DNA from 2 places in the Alteromonas sp. 38 genome. Region 1 is predicted to be linked to the other one. Evidence: predicted binding sites of a transcription regulator. Region 1 holds the regulator's gene; the other holds the start of a gene.
The links. Region 1 encodes FNR, which switches genes on or off when oxygen is low (the NO sensors DNR and NnrR bind a similar motif). Its sites were predicted from a motif close to TTGATCTAGATCAA; they were not measured.
Positions count from the first base shown of each region.

Region 1 (8,270 bases):
CCTTTTTCAATCAAGCTTGGTTACGGTATTTACTTAGCCATAGCAACAGGGCTTTGGTTCTGCTTCTTATCCTACCTACTTAGTACCAGTAAAATTGCTCAACTTATTGGAAAAAAAGGGTACTGGCTCGACCGTGCAATGGGCGTTTTACTGGTTGGCTTGGCCGCAAAATTAGTCTTGGGCTAGCATTTCGCACAGATATTTATTCTTAGAAGCAAATCGAGAGTCATTACATTTAATCAACTAACACGTGGTTATTGGGGTTAATCGCCATATTTATGTATAATACGGCGGTTAAATTCGATAGCAGCAGTAGAGGAACGTGTGGCAGATAATAAAATGCCTTTTAAAGATAACCAGCCATTGAGCAAGCTAGAAAGAACACTTTCAAAGCAATATGATTTCGATATTAAATCGTTGTTTTCTCGCGCTAATGGTTTGGCTAAAGCAAATTTTTTAAGCTTATTCCAAGCATCATTGGTTCTATTTCTTACGTTTGTCGTACTCGGTTTTGTTGCTCAGAAGTTCATCACTTTTAATGAAGACGGCACCTTCATTTTTGAACACCAATCGTTAATTGAAATTGTCGCTATTTTCATAGTTGCACCACTAATCAGCGGGTTGTATATGATGGGGGTAAGCCATGCCAGAGGTCAAAAAACCACGGTATTTTCTATTTTCAGCTATGTCTCTTTAATATTCGCATTAGCCCTTACTCAATTGGTGAATGGCATTGTGGTGCAAATCGGCTTGGTATTGTTAGTGGTCCCTGGTGTGTACTTTTGGATGGCGACCTCTTTTTCACTGATGCTAGTTGCCGATAAATCGCTAACACCGCTTCGCGCTATAATTTTATCTTGCCGTGTATTTAATGCTTATTGGGCACAGTTAGCGGGTGTGTTTGCCATTTTCATTATATTGTTTATTTCCGTTCCCTTTACATTAGGTTTGTCCCTTGTTTGGGTTCTACCCCTGTATTTCAGTATGCTAGGCTTGTTGTATGAAGAGATGATTGGTGAAGAGGGCGAACCTACCCAATCTGAATCTGTTCAAAGTAAAACGAATGAGTCGAGCTTCGATGCATAAACGGGAAACCCTAAAAATTGTTTTAATTACTATCGCTGTATTGGCAGTAATAGTCATTAACGCGCTAATATTAACTAAGCGTGAGCCCGATATTTTAGATATTCCAGAAACACCTGAAGCGACAAAACCTGTTCCTGATTTTTCTGCTTATACTGATATAAAAGAAAAGAAGAGCGCGTTTTTTGATTACTTACGCCCTGAAGTTGAAAAACAAAATGCGTATTTACTTACCCTTAGACACTACATACAAACTTTGTATCGTAAGGCTTTGAACGAAGAGTCCCTAACTGACGATGACATTAGCCGCCTTGAGTGGCTACAAACTGAGTACCGCGTAAAGGCGGAACAACCGCTAACGTCTCGTCTGCTTGCATTGCTTCACAAAATTGATATTTTGCCTGCTGAACTCGTGCTCGTTCAAGCGGCAAACGAGTCGGCATGGGGCACCAGTCGTTTTGCTAGAAAAGGTTATAACTTTTTTGGTATTTGGTGCTTTGTAAAAGGTTGCGGTTTTGTACCTGGTAAACGAAATGCGGGCGCAACGCACGAGGTCGCGAAATTTTCCAGCCTTTCTCGCGCTACTTATACTTATATGCGTAACCTGAATAGACACGATGCCTATACCGATTTGCGAGAAATCAGAGAGCGGTTAAGAGCAAATCAAATCCCCATTACTGGTGTAGCCTTGGCAGAGGGATTAATGAATTACTCTGAGCGTGGCGCGGCCTATGTAGACGAATTACAAACCATGATCCGGTTTAACCAGGAGTTCTTAACTGAATGAAACGTATAGCATGCGCGCTTATTGGCGCATTACTCACCTCAAGTGTTGCCGCCGAAATGGTAAATGTGGAATATAGCCGTTTTTATAGCCACGTAAAAAAACTTGATAATGAAGACACTCAAGCTCTGCAATTCGCTTTTGGTTTTCTGAGGGTTGGTGAAGGGCGGTTATGTGAAATTAATAACGCTGAAATTGTCACTGACAAACAAACTATGCCATTGGAGGTTAGTGATGAGTATAGATTCACGGTACCTACGGAAAAAGCGCTAAAATTAGCGAATGCATTTATACGCATAGATTTAACGGAAGCGGCAAATGTGTGCGATATGTCAGTTCAGCTTGAAACAAAAAGTGAATACTTAACCGCCAGTTATACAAAAGAAGAGCTGAATTTTATCTATGGTCAATATGAAGCGTTCTTCAATGAAATGGGCAGCTTTTTATCGTTCTTAATGCCAACCGTTAAAGGGTTGATGTTGCAATTCGATGATAGAAACTTAGATTATATTACCCCAGAAGGGCTGCATATCAACAACGGTATACTTCACCTAGAACAAAGCGAAATCAACGAAATCAAAGGGCTTACCTTACCGAAAGCCCCACTTCGTGTTACCGCTATGGCATCAAGCTAACAGTTGATACTTAATTTGCTCAGCAATTCGGGTGATGGTTTCTTCACCCTTTTCGCATAGCTCTTGTGCACGATGAAATTCCATAATACCCACATCCGTTAATTGGGGCTCTATAAGAATATCCGGCGGATCGCCCGCTAAACGTGAACGTGTCACCCTCGCTTGAAGTATCTCCAGCGAACTACTCATTACACTTAAAATCCCTGGTGGGTTACCTCTGGGGACTTTATTAGGTGGTGGAGAAATCGTTTCTTCTATGGCCTCAATAGCGTCGCTAGCAACCCCTTCTTTTTGTTCGGTGTGCTTGCTGTCGGTTTCCGTTTCTTCTTTTTCTTTACTGTCAGGTGAAAACCATTGCTTAAGCACATTTTGGCTTTTAGTGAAAAAGTCTTCGGTTTTTCTTTGGTTCTCTTCGTGATCTAGTCGTAATTTTTCAAGCCTAAGTGGCCTGAAGTCAGCATTAAGGTTCACGGCAATCACAAAATCGGCACCAAGCTGTCGACATAGATTAACAGGCACTGGATTAACTACCGCACCATCAACTAACCAACGGTCGCCATGAGCCACTGGGGCAAATAGTGCAGGAATAGCGCACGAAGCTTGAATGGTGTTACCAATTTCGCCTGAACTGAAAACCACTTCACGGCCCGTGTACAAATCGGTAGCCACCGAGGCGAACGGTTTTTCCATTGCTTCGTAGGTTGGGGCACAAAATTCACTGGCAAGTTTATCAAACACTTTTTGCCCACTAGCAATGCCGCCTCTGCGTAAGCCAACACCCATCAAGGCGAGTACCTGCCAATCTGACAAAGAACAAGACCATTCTTTAAGGCCTTCTAACTTGCCACTAGCGTAGGCTGCACCGACATAGGCACCAATAGAGCAACCTGCAACGACGTCAATTTTAATACCCAGCTTTTCTAACGCTTGAATAATACCAATGTGGGTCCAACCTCTTGCGGCACCCGCACCTAATGCTAGACCAATTTTCATTTAGTTTGATTCCATCAAATTGATAACGTGAACCGTGTCGTCAGAAGGCTCACTTGGCGACGCGAAGGTGGGAGGATCGAAACCAATATCACCGTCTTCAACTGGGCCGTTCTGCGTAGATATACCTTTAAAGTCGTGCAAATTCTGATCGACCAAATGCGATGGTGCTACATTTTGAAGCGCACTAAACATAGACTCAATACGTCCAGGAAAACGACGATCCCAATCTTGTAGCATGGCCTTAACGTTCTGACGCTGTAAATTCTCTTGAGAACCGCACAAGTTGCAAGGAATAATAGGAAATTCTACGGCATCAGAATAACGCTGAATGTCTTTCTCGGTACAATAGGCAAGGGGCCTGATCACAATGTGTTCACCATTGTCGCTAACCAGCTTTGGCGGCATTGATTTAAGCTTACCGCCATGGAACATGTTCAAAAAGAAGGTTTCTAGCATGTCGTCACGGTGGTGGCCAAGCGCAATTTTAGTGGCGCCTAATTTTTTGGCCGTGTTGTATAAAATGCCCCGACGTAATCGTGAACAAAGCGAACACGTGGTTTTACCTTCAGGCACTTTGTCCATAACAATAGAGTAAGTATCTTCTTCTACAATTTTGTATTCAACACCTACACTCTCAAGGTATTCAGGAAGTACATGTTCTGGAAATCCTGGCTGCTTTTGATCTAGATTAACCGCAATAATGTCAAAATGAATTGGCGCGATGCGTTTTAAAAACATAAGAATATCAAGCATGGTGTAACTGTCTTTTCCTCCGGACAAACACACCATCACTTTATCGTTATGTTCAATCATGCCGAAATCAGCAATCGCTTTACCTACATTTCGACGAAGTCGCTTTTGTAGCTTGTTAAAGCTGTATTTTTGTTTGTTTTGAGACGCGGTTAACGGGGCGTCTGCACGGTTTGTGCCTGCACTGGTCATATCAATAGCTTGGTTACTGCGAAAAAAACCATTATACAGTAATCAGGTAAAATTGAATGTGCGAGGTTAAGATTTTTTGTATCTTGTCGGCACTAGCCGCTAGCAAAAAACAATAGCGCAAAAGACTATAGAGCGGTGCTAGCAAACAGTGCCGACAGGCTGTGTACAAACACGTTTGCATTACCGTGAAAGGGGCGAAATAAAGCCGTCTGGTTTTATTGCCAGTACATCACACACAAGTTCATCAATAACATGTTCAGCCGTGTTACCTATAAGGGCCGCGGAAATACCTACTCTGCCAACGGTACCAATGATCACAAGTTCGGCATCGATATCTTTGGCTATTCTTGGAATGACTTTTTCAGGAAGCCCCTCTTTCACATAACAGCGCTCGCTATCGATAGCATACTTTTCGCTGTGTGTGTTCATCTCGAGTTCGTGATGATGCTTTACCGCGTTGTTGTATGTGTCTGGGTCGAACTCAGGAACTTCAATAGCAATATTAAGCGGTGTAGCAGGGTAGCTGTTAACCAAATTTACGTTGCCGCTGAGTAATGCGGCATAATCGTTAGCAATAACTGTGATTTTGTCGTTGAGTAGCGCATGTTCGTCGTCTTCACTGCCTACATTTACCGCCGCAATAATTTCGCCGTTTTCAGGCCATTCATGTTCTTTAACCAACAATACGGGGGAGGGGCATTTTCTAAGGAGATGCCAGTCTGTAGGAGTAAAAATAACGGAGGCTAAATCGTCATGGCGCTTGGTTGCTTTTACAACCAAGTCTATATTGTTATCTATTACGTACTGCACAACAGCTTCAAAGGCACGGTTATTCCACTCAACAACAATATCGGTTTTTTCAAACCCTAAATCGCTAAGGATTTTCCGTAACCAACCCGCATGTTCCTTAGTGACCGCATCGCGCATAGCTTCACGATCATCAGGGCTAAGCATGGTTGTCATATCGTAAGATAAGTCGTAAACCACCAGCATGGCGGTGACAGAGGCACCTGTCTTTTTGGCAAGTTCATATGCACGGCTAAGCGCAGGTTGGGTATCTCTATCGGCTTCAATGACCGCTAAAATACGTTCATACTTAATCATAACCCCTCCAAACATTTTTAGATTTTTGGTTGCTACAATTTAAGTGTAATACCTATTTGCTATTACGTAACTTGTTTTAGATCAAAAGCTTTGATGATTAGCTATTACAGGCGATATTAGGTGCAACCACAGACGTTAAACGTTGTGACATCTCATCAAAATCTAAAATAGTGATGAGTTTACCGTCCACTTGGATAATATTTTCTTTTTGAAAACGGCTTAATAAGCGGCTAATGGTTTCAATAGTTAGACCCAGGTAGTTCCCAATTTCATTTCGGGTCATGGTTAGGTGAAATTCTTTATTTGAAAATCCACGTTCTTCGAAACGTTGAGAAAGCTGAGAGAGGAAATACAATAGACGTTCTTCCGCTGAGCGCTTATTAAGCAACATCATGAGGTCATGATCTTGTTTAATTTCCGCACTCATGAAACTCATTATTTGATGTCTTAACTTCGGAAATTGAACCGACATCTCATCAAGCGTCTCATACGGTAATTCGCACACCATGGCGGTTTCTAATGCCTGGGCATAGCTTTGGTGCTTGTTTTCCCGTAATGCATCGAAGCCGATAATATCGCCAGGGAAGTGAAAACCTGTAATCTGCTCTTCACCATCTGAATTGGTGACGAAAGACTTAAAAGAGCCCGTGCGTACTGCGTAAAGAGAGTTAAATGTATCTCCCGACTTTACCAGCAAATCACTCTTGTGAAGGGGTTTCTTTCGCTCAATAATATCATCTAAAGATTCAATCTCAGTCTTGTTTAGCGCAACGGGTAAACACAAGTGGCTGAAACTGCAATTTTGACAATGAATTGAGAATTGGCTTCCTTTGCTCATAAGTTCAAACTATAAATAGGGTCGACTTAATATAATCTTACTCTTTTGTTTATGAAATTGCTGCATAAATTAAAAAGAGAGCGTAAATAGCCAATATTCCAGAAAAGCATTGTCTTACCACGGGGTGCCTGAAACCGGCTATTAGGTACTGACTACCTGCGCTTGCCGCCAGCAAAGTGGGCAGAGTACCTAACCCAAAAAATAGCATAATGGCAGCGCCGTCAACGGCCGAGCCTGATGCTAATGACCACGTTAACGTGGAATAGACCAACCCGCAGGGAAGCCAGCCCCATATAAAACCATAGGGTAGTGCATAAACCGGGCTTTTGAATGGAAGAAATCGTTTAGATAAGGGCTGAATAGCTTTAAATAACCCGCGCCCCATAGCTTCAATATAATTCAATCCTTGCCACCACTTTCCCAAATAACACGCTAAAAGCACCAGCATAACGCCACTAATCAAAGATAAAACGGGTTTAGCGATAGGCACAAATTCGGTTGCCATTTGGCCGACAGCGCCTGTAATAGCACCGGCTAATGTGTAGCTGAGGATACGGCCAAAATTATAGGCAAGGGTGTAGGGTAAAGCAGGTTCATTACTTGGCGTTACCGTGCGTAGTGCCGCAACAATACCGCCACACATGCCAACACAATGCACTCCACCAGCAATTCCAATGAAAAAGGCAGAGAATATATTAACCTCTGTCATCAGTTTCTTTACGTTGTTGTAACTGCTTTCGCTGCTCGGCTAGCTTCTTTTCATCACCTGATAAATCATCATCAAACAAAATGCTATAGCCCTGTCTATCAAGGTCTTCAAACTGATTGGTTTTAACCGCCCAGAAAAAGATAACCAGCGCCAACGCAACAATGATGATAGCGATGGGAATTAAGACGTAAATGATACTCATGTTATTTACTTAATAACCTCGTTGAATTGGTGACCACAATAATACTACTCAGTGACATGCCAACCACGGCCATCCAGGGAGAGAGTAAACCCGACACCGCAAAAGGAAGAATGATTATATTGTAACCTACTGACCATGCGATGTTTTGCTGAATTTTACGCTTTGCCTGTTTAGCCACTGAAAATAAGGTTGGTACCGACAGCAAGCTGTCTCCCAGCAAAATAACATCTGCCGCTGTTTTGGCTACATCGGTGGCGTTTCCTACCGCAACCGCCACATCTGCACTTGCAAGAACAGGGGCATCGTTTATACCGTCGCCCATCATCATGACTTTGCGGCCTTGCTTTTGTAACGTATGCACCTGAGAATACTTTTGCTCAGGCGATAGGCCACCTTTCGCTAAATTGATAGGTAAGCTGGCAGTAAGTGCATTAACATTATTTTGTGTATCACCACTTAACACCACCAATTGATGTGCATTCAGTGCGTTGAGTGTCGCTAAGGCATCTTGACGCAAGCTATCATTGACGCAGAACGCCGCCATTAATACACCGTCGGCACACAAAAACACATTTGCCGGTATGTCTACCTTAGAGGTGGTTGGTAAGTTACAAAATACGGCTGAGCCCATAGTAAAAACTACGTTGTTTATCTCACCACTAATGCCACCACCTGGTGTAACGGTAAATCCGTTCATGCTATTAGGTGGGGTTTTATTTTGTGACTTAACATTATCGCTGTCGAAGGCACGCGCAATAGGGTGCTCAGAACGAGACTCTAACAATGCGGTGAGCGCCATTACCTGCACCGGATCTACCCCTTTAGCAAACCAGCGCTGTTGCAACGAGAACTTGCCTTCGGTTAGTGTGCCGGTTTTATCAAGGGCAATAGTATCAATATCGTTGAGTTGCTCTAACGCATCAGCACGCTTTAACAAAATGCCCTGACGATTTAGCTTTGCCATGGCACAGGTTAACGCT
Region 1 is NZ_LR733300.1:1,911,239-1,919,508, reverse strand. Features, by position in the region: gene FLAVO9R_RS08200 (LysE family translocator) at 1-186, shown strand, start outside; gene FLAVO9R_RS08195 (stress protein) at 325-1,086, shown strand; gene FLAVO9R_RS08190 (glucosaminidase domain-containing protein) at 1,079-1,870, shown strand; gene FLAVO9R_RS08185 (DUF2987 domain-containing protein) at 1,867-2,502, shown strand; gene FLAVO9R_RS08180 (patatin-like phospholipase family protein) at 2,494-3,495, opposite strand; gene ttcA (tRNA 2-thiocytidine(32) synthetase TtcA) at 3,496-4,437, opposite strand; gene uspE (universal stress protein UspE) at 4,618-5,541, opposite strand; gene fnr (fumarate/nitrate reduction transcriptional regulator Fnr) at 5,639-6,379, opposite strand; gene FLAVO9R_RS08160 (sulfite exporter TauE/SafE family protein) at 6,429-7,088, opposite strand; gene ccoS (cbb3-type cytochrome oxidase assembly protein CcoS) at 7,075-7,290, opposite strand; gene FLAVO9R_RS08150 (heavy metal translocating P-type ATPase) at 7,292-8,270, opposite strand, start outside.

Region 2 (8,270 bases), 2.5 Mb from region 1:
GCTATGTAACGACCTACAGCGGTGATAACTTCCGTTATCAAATCCCGCGTGATGCAGACCGTTACTTTGGCGTGCAACTTCGCGCTAGATTCTAAAGACAATTTAAACATGTGTGTTTAAGGCGCCGTTAAGGCGCCTTTTTTTGTTCGCTTTTTGGCTTAACAAATAATAGCCCGCATACGTATCAAGCCTCGCCGTGTAGTTTATCGCGGCTTAAAACCAAGTACCGTGTTGCGTTCATGGCGTTGCAGTTCTGCTAGCGCTTGTTGCTGTTGCTCATTAGGCGTTAGCGTTGAGTAGACCGATGAAGTTATAGGTAATTCATCATCGCCATACGTGTATTGATGACTGTGATTTTGACGAGAATGATGGGATTTGCTTTGGTCACCTTTTTCATCCAGAGTAAACGCTGCATTAGGCTGCAGGGCCACCGGAACAAAATGAGTAGCAACGATAACTAATCCCGAAAGCGCACTCTCATTAATGACCTCAGCGACTCGCTGCTGTGCTTCGCTATCTAGCCCTTCAAAGGGCTCATCGATTAACAGCACATCAGGTTTTGCTAATAAGGCTCTGGCCAATGCTAAGCGTTTACTTTCACCGCCTGATAAAGCCCTTCCTCCTTTACCAACCCATTCAGTTAACGCAGAAAGGTGCTGTAAACCAACACGCGCTAAAACTTCGTGCATGGACTCTTCACTGATCCCAGTGGCAGCAGGATCTAAGTTCAGTTTAATGGTACCTGCCAAAATAATGGGTTGCTGTTCAACGTAAATCCATTTTTCTAACATGCCTTGCACAGTGGCAACATTGTCTATTGAGCGGCGCCCTTCAAAAGGAATTAGCCCACATATGGCTTGTAGAATGCTCGACTTACCGCACCCTGAATACCCCTTGAGCACGCTAAGCCCTGTAGCCTCAAACTGCATATTGACCGTAGGTAGGTTTCTGTCTTGTGCGATAAAATCTTTTAATGAAAGTGATACCCTAGGTTTATGCGCATTTAGTAAAGGTAAAGACTGAGTGTGCATTGCTTGTAGCTCTGCTTTGCTATGTTGCCACTTTGCGAACTTAACCACACTACTAAAAGTGGCGTTTGCCCAGTCTGGCGCTGCTAACAGAACCATAGGCGTGATTAATGCGAGCGGAACGAAATAAGCCGCTGAGTTAGCACTAACAACAACCAGAACAACCAAACTGAATACGCCACCTTGAAAAAGCCACATGGCTCTGGACACTAGCGCCTGCTCTTTTAATTGCGCATCTTGTGCCTGTTGGGTACTGGGGGCATTAAACAAGCCTTTCGAAGTTTTCGATTTAAGGTGCCACAAACTACTTGCTTGAAAAAACGTTGCGCTTTGGTGCCTAAACTCAAGCTCTTCCTGCGCCGTTTTAGCCACGGTTTTAAGCCCGCAAAGCGTGGTGATAACACTCATCACCAACCACAGCATGGCTAGGGCTATGAAAAAACCATAACCCGGCACATTCATGAGATACCCAGTGAACAATAACCCTGTCATTAGCAGCGCAACCGAGGCTAGTGGCGAAACCCACGCAATAAAGGCTGATGCAAGTTGCTCCGTATGGTTCGCGAGAGCTTCAACTGTCCATGCTTTGCTTTCAAGACGCTTTGACGCTAATTGTTCAAACACGGCTAAGCGCGCTTTGGCAATGCGCGTTAATAAATCGTTGTGACCAAGCCACATGGTGGTGTAACCACTAGCAATTCGAAGTAGCGCAAGCCCCCTTATGACCACCGCTGGAATAACATAGTTAAACCCTAAAGGTGCTATCGCGCTAATGGCAATAAACCAAGATGATATGATAAGAATACTCAGACCCGCGATACCATGAAGCAAGGCCAAACCCAGAGCACCATACGCAGCCATTGACGTCTGCCCGGTTAGTGACGAAGGCGCTTTTGATGAATCAGGTGCTGCTTTTGAAGGTAAGTATTTCATTTCACCGTTACCTCCCCGTTTGCAATATGCCAATGCGCGTCAAACCAATGCGCGGGCAATAACTTATGCGATGCCCAAATCACAGTCTTGCCTTGAGTGACACGGGAAATAAGCTGCGAAAGACGATGGTGCTGTTCATCGGGAATATGCGCGGTGGGTTCATCTAATAACCAGATATCTGGATCTCTTAATAGACCACGAGCCAACGCAAGCCGTTGCGCTTCACCACCGGAAAGGTTGGGGTACTCAGTCATCAAAGTATCGAGGCCATCAGGCAGCGACGAAAGCCAATCAGCGAGCTCAACTGAATTTAGCACCTCGCACAACGCACTATCGCTATAGTGGGCATCAAGTATGAGGTTCTCTCTCACGCTGCCAGGTAAAACAACGGGAGTTTGACTCACCCAGACACAATGTCCGTCAAAGCCGTGAGAGGCTTTGCGATGGCCAGCTAACGCCTCTAGCAATACCGTTTTACCACTTCCAGAAACGCCATTTAGGCGAATATGTTCTCCTAAAGCAACCTTAAGGTGCTCGGCTTTAAGTAAATTGGATACACGGAAATTTTGCGCATCAAACCCAGAAAATGGTTTGTTCTTCATTTCGCCTTTGCTCACTTCCCCTTTCTTCACAGACACATTGTCGTTCAACGTATCAAACAACGAAAACAAACACTCGCTGGCCGCTTCAGCTTCAGCTTTTTGGTGATAAACCTGCCCCAGTTTTTTCATTTCACTTAAAATTAGCGGCACCGTTAGTAACACCCAAAGCCCTTGCTGTAAGGAAATTTCAGGCCCCAAGTTAAGCTCGCCGAGCAGTGAAAAACCTATAAAGACAGCAACTAAGGCTACCGATAAAGTGGCAAAAAAATCTAATACTGACGATGATAAGAACGCGACGCCTACCACCCGCATGGTGCGTTTATTGAGTTGTTCGCTGGCGTTATTAAGCAAACGCATCTGCGTATTGTGAGCCCGATAACTCGCCATTAAAGGCAGTGCATTAAGTCTATCGGTAAAAAGCCCACCTAGCCGTTCAAGCGCCACGAAATGCTTGCGATGTAAGCTGGCGGCTCCTTTACCAACAATAACCATAAATAAAGGAACAATAGGAAGGGCTATAGCTAACCCCATTCCTATTACGGGGTTAACGTAAAAAATAATGACTAGCGCCATCAATGGGACAAGTACTGCAACATATTGCTGTACGCGGTAATCGAAAGCCCAATTGGCAATAGAGCGAATATGCTTCACCCAAAGTGATTGCCAATAAAAAAGTGAATGTTGACGAATGAGGGCGTGCTGTTGCTCGGCGAAAATAAGTTGTAACTTTTGCTCCATAGCCTGCATCAACTGACTCTTACATGACAGCGTAAGCGTGTTTACCAACCCTTGAGCTATCCAGCTAATAAACAACGCGACAGATAAACCTACAATATGAAATTGGCTTGCTTTATGGGTATCTACTATCCAGTCATGCATAGCATGAGCGAAAAAATAAAAAGCGATAATCAGTGAAAAAAGAGACAGACACTTCACCAAAGTGATGATCAAAACCCGCCTGCGCGCGCCAAGCTTGTGCGTGTTGTCGAGTTGATTAAACTTAGCTTGAAATGTCTGCCTGTCTAACTTTTTCATTGACTTTATCGCACTGCCTATCTTTTAAAATAGCTGGTTAAAATAACGGTTAAACTAAAGACAACGAGCGTTGAATACACCAGCTCGTTGCCTTTTACGTTTTATATTACGCCGTGAACATTAAATAAATCAGCTATTCGGCGTCTTCAGGGCGGTCCATATCTTCGGTAGACTCTAGCCACATGGCATTTAAAATACCGAATGAACACGCTAGCAGTACGCCGAGGATCCAAGTGAAATACCACATATGCTACTCCTTAATAAATAGTGTGAGATTGATCTAAGTCGCTATTTTTGACTCGCCCACGCATTACATAGTAGCCATAGGCGGTATAGCACAAGATGATAGGCACAAAGATACAAGCCACAATAAACATGATATTTAGGGTTAAGTGACTAGAGGTGGCATCCCATACCGTAAGGCTAGCTTCCGGCATAGTGATACTGGGCATCAAGAACGGGAACATTGAGAAGCCCGCAGTTAATATAACGCCAGTAATCAGCAGTGCACTTGAAACAAATGCCATCCCTGCGTTTCCTTTGCGAGAAAACATGGCACATGCGAGCCCTGCTGCCACACCTAAAACAGGCGCAATAATCATCCATGGATATCGTGAGTAGTTCGTCATCCATGCGCCCGCTTCAATAGCGACTTCTTTTTTCATTGGATTCGAGGTGGCTAAGGCATCTACGGTAGAGGTAATAACAAAACCATCTAACCCAAATGCTACCCACGCACCGGCAATCAGGAATAAGACTACTGCCACTAGGCTCAGTATAAACGACGTTACACGTGCTCTAGATTCAATGAAACCATCCGTTTTCATTTGTAACCATGCTGCGCCGTGATTAAGTAAAATAGCCACTGACAACAACCCAGACAACAAAGCGAATGGGGTAAGCAACCCAAAGAAAGAGCCGGTGTACGTTGATTTAAGCGTGTTGTCGAATTCAAACGGCACACCTAATAACAAGTTACCAAATGCCACGCCAAAAATAAGCGCAGGGATGAAACCGCCAGCAAATAACGCCCAATCCCATGCTTTTCGCCACTGAGCATTTGGCAATTTACTGCGATAATCAAATCCAATTGGGCGCATCCAAAGCGCAATAAGCGTTAGTGCTAGGGCTAAGTAAAAGCCAGAAAAAGCAGTAGCATAAATCATCGGCCATGCTGCAAAAATGGCACCACCAGCCGTAATGAACCACACTTGGTTTCCATCCCAATGCGGCCCAATGGTATTAATCATTACGCGACGTTCTTTGTCTGTTTTACCAATAATGGTCAGCAATGAACCTACACCTAAATCGAACCCATCGGTTACTGCGAAACCAATCAACAACACACCAATAAGGCACCACCAGGCTACGCGAAGAAATTCATAATCAATCATGCGTTTGCTCCTTTTGCATCAAAGTCGATTAAATCGTCATCTTCATCACTATGGTTATCTTCAGGGGGCACTGGCCCTTTTTTGGCAAATTTCTTCATTAAGTAGAAGGCAACAATGAACATCACAGTGTAAAACGCTGAGTAAGCGACTAACGTAGTGACAATGTCAGAGATAGACAAATTAGACGTTGACGCATGCACCGGTAAAATCTCTGCAATAGACCAAGGCTGGCGACCAAACTCAGCCACAAACCAACCGGCTTCACACGCCACCCAAGGAAGCGGCAAGCTATACAATGAAGCTTTTAATAACCAGCGAGGCTGCGTAATTTTATGTTGGGTGCTGTAGTAGAAGGCAGCTAAGAACACAGCTAACATAATAAAGCCTGATGCCACCATTAAGCGGAAACTCCAAAATAAGGGGGCAACTTGAGGAATACTGTAATCCACTGCTTTTTGTAAGGCTGCTTCAGAAGGCTGTGTTACATCATCCGTAAATGGCTCTAACAACATGGCGTAACCCATATTATCTTTGTGTGCCTCAAACAGCGCGAGTTCTTCTGCTGAAGCCGTTCCATCTCGAACACTATCGAGCAAACCGTACGCTTTAATACCATCAAGAATACGTAAGCGGTTTTCTGCTTTAATGTCTTTTAAGCCTTTAACTTCCTCAGTAAGTGAACGAGTAGCAATAATGCCCATCGCCCAAGGAATTTGAAGTGCGTATTCGGTTTCTTCTTTGTCATCATTAGGAATACCAAATACAGTAAAAGGCGCAGGTGCTGGATGGGTCTCATATTCCGCTTCAACCGCTGCCAATTTTACTTTTTGCACTTCTCCTAATTCGTAGCCACTTTCGTCACCAAGCACAATAACTGACAAGGTAGCCGCTAAGCCAAAACTCGCAGCAATGGCAAAGGAACGTCGAGCGAAGGCAATATGCTTATGGTTTAGTAAGTAGTAACTCGAAATAGCCAATACAAACATGGCCCCCGTTACGTAACCAGCTGAAACAGTATGCACAAACTTAACTTGTGCTACCGGGTTAAAGATAACCTCAGCAAAGCTTGTCATTTCCATGCGCATGGCTTCAAAATTGAATTCAGCCCCTATAGGGTATTGCATCCAGCCGTTGGCAATGAGGATCCATAGTGCTGAGAAGTTAGAGCCAATAGCCACTAACCAAGTGGTCATTAAATGCCTTCCCTTTGACATTTTATCCCAGCCGAAGAAGAACAGCCCAACAAAAGTAGATTCTAGGAAGAACGCCATCAGACCTTCAATAGCCAGCGGTGCCCCAAAAATATCCCCAACATAGTGAGAATAGTATGACCAATTCATTCCGAATTGGAACTCCATAGTGAGCCCGGTAGCCACACCAATGGCGAAGTTAATACCAAACAACTTGCCCCAAAACTGAGTCATTTGTTTGTAAATTTCTTTGCCTGTCATTACATAAACGGATTCCATAATGGCAAGCATGAAACTCAACCCTAAGGTTAAGGGCACAAATATAAAGTGGAACATCGCAGTTAGCGCAAATTGCCACCGCGATAGCTCGACTAACGTATCGCTCATGGGTTTTCTCCCTAGTTAAAAAACAGTACGGCAAGCCGCTAAAATTCTTTTAAATCAATAACCTTAAAAATAAGGCCGCACCGTAAGACTTGTACTTCTGAAGGAGGTTTAGCAAGCTTTGCGCCAGCTATGGCACGATTGCCCATCACCACCTGTATTCCCTACCATGCGGCGCAATTATTCCATCAAGTTGGATTTACCGCCTTGATCCACCTCAAACAAGATGAGAGGAGAATGCGCCAAAAATGTCAATCAGTGCCATTTTTGACACAAAAAAGTGATATGAGCAGTAGCGGAAAGGTTTGAGAGTGGGGCGTTTACAGGAAAGGTGGGGAATGCAGGAAAAAATGCATGGCGTGCCGTTAACGGATGCCGGTAAAGACACGTTGCATTTCCTTGAAAAAAGAAAAGGCTATTCGGGTGAATAGGTAAGTGTAAAAGCACCTCTTAAACTTCCTGGCGCAAAGCCCGTTGCGGTGTCTTCAGGGTATTTTTCCCTAATAATACCTAACACCGCAGGATCCACGTTATTGCCATGACAAGCCGTACACACTTGCCCCGTAACAATCGCTGACATATAGCGTAATTCACCGGTTTCCTCATTCCAACGTGATGCCTCTAGCGGCATAGGCAATTGCTTAGATAAGGCATCTGCAAACTCGTGCAATTGGGTTTCTTCCCATCCATCTGGTTGGTTGTCTTGATTACGCACCCGCAGCGCGGTGCGCCCCACGGTCCAACCATCCTTCTTGAGTGCTTGCGCGATAGGCCCAGCGGCCACATAACATGCTTCTACACCTTCTTCTAAACCGCCCTTAGCTATCGCTTGTTGCAGCCGTGCTTTTAAAGCACCACCCAATGCTTTAGCATTGGTACGTGCTTGATTTAACTTGCCTTCGGGTCCTGCTAGTATGACGGCTTCCGTTTCCTGTTGTGTCGCTAAGCTGTCTTGCGGCTGCAGAGTTTTGGCCGACAGCCCAGTTGACAAAAGTAATCCACCTATTACACCAACCGTTAATGTCATTTTCATTTTTTTTCCTCGTACCGGAGAGTTACCCACCTACATATGTTGGGTTTGAAGTTACACACTTGTTCATCAACAGACCTACAAGGCGCGTGCCAATGTGATACCTTAAACCTAGATTAGTTATCTTGTGGGTTCGAATTGTGTGCATACGTCATGCATACCCAGCCCGTATTGCTAGGTGAAGCTGTTACATGAATATCTCGATTGTTCAAGCAATGATAGACGCCATCGATAAACCCGCTATTTTCATCAATCATCAATATGTAATAGAAGCGGTTAATCAGCCTTATCGTAATACCTATCCTGTGGATATTATTCCGGGAAATAGCCAGTGCTTTAAGGTGTCACACGGTAATACCAAGCCTTGTGATCAATGCGGTGAAAGTTGCCCTATTCAACAATGCAAAGAAACCGGCCGCACTGCAAGTGTGGTTCACATTCACACCACAAAAAGCGGTCAAAGCTACTGTGATATTCTCATGCGACCGGTTCACGATGCTAACGGCGACCTGCTTGGTTACTTAGAAATATTAGATAAACTCGCGTTCGCCTCAAATTACCCGACTAAGGGTAAAATGATAGGTGAGTCTGCCGCCTTTAAAGCGATGCTGAATAAAATTAATCGGGCCGCAAAATCCGATATAGCCGTGTTGCTTCAAGGTGAAACGGGTACA
Region 2 is NZ_LR733300.1:4,380,871-4,389,140, forward strand. Features, by position in the region: gene FLAVO9R_RS18860 (TonB-dependent receptor) at 1-95, shown strand, start outside; gene FLAVO9R_RS18865 (ATP-binding cassette domain-containing protein) at 204-1,961, opposite strand; gene FLAVO9R_RS18870 (ABC transporter ATP-binding protein/permease) at 1,958-3,598, opposite strand; gene cydX (cytochrome bd-I oxidase subunit CydX) at 3,732-3,845, opposite strand; gene cydB (cytochrome d ubiquinol oxidase subunit II) at 3,856-4,992, opposite strand; gene FLAVO9R_RS18885 (cytochrome ubiquinol oxidase subunit I) at 4,989-6,569, opposite strand; gene FLAVO9R_RS18890 (Tll0287-like domain-containing protein) at 6,982-7,599, opposite strand; gene FLAVO9R_RS18895 (sigma-54 interaction domain-containing protein) at 7,812-8,270, shown strand, end outside.
Region 2: the regulator FNR is predicted to act here: its motif matches at 6,774-6,787, upstream of FLAVO9R_RS18885 (cytochrome ubiquinol oxidase subunit I).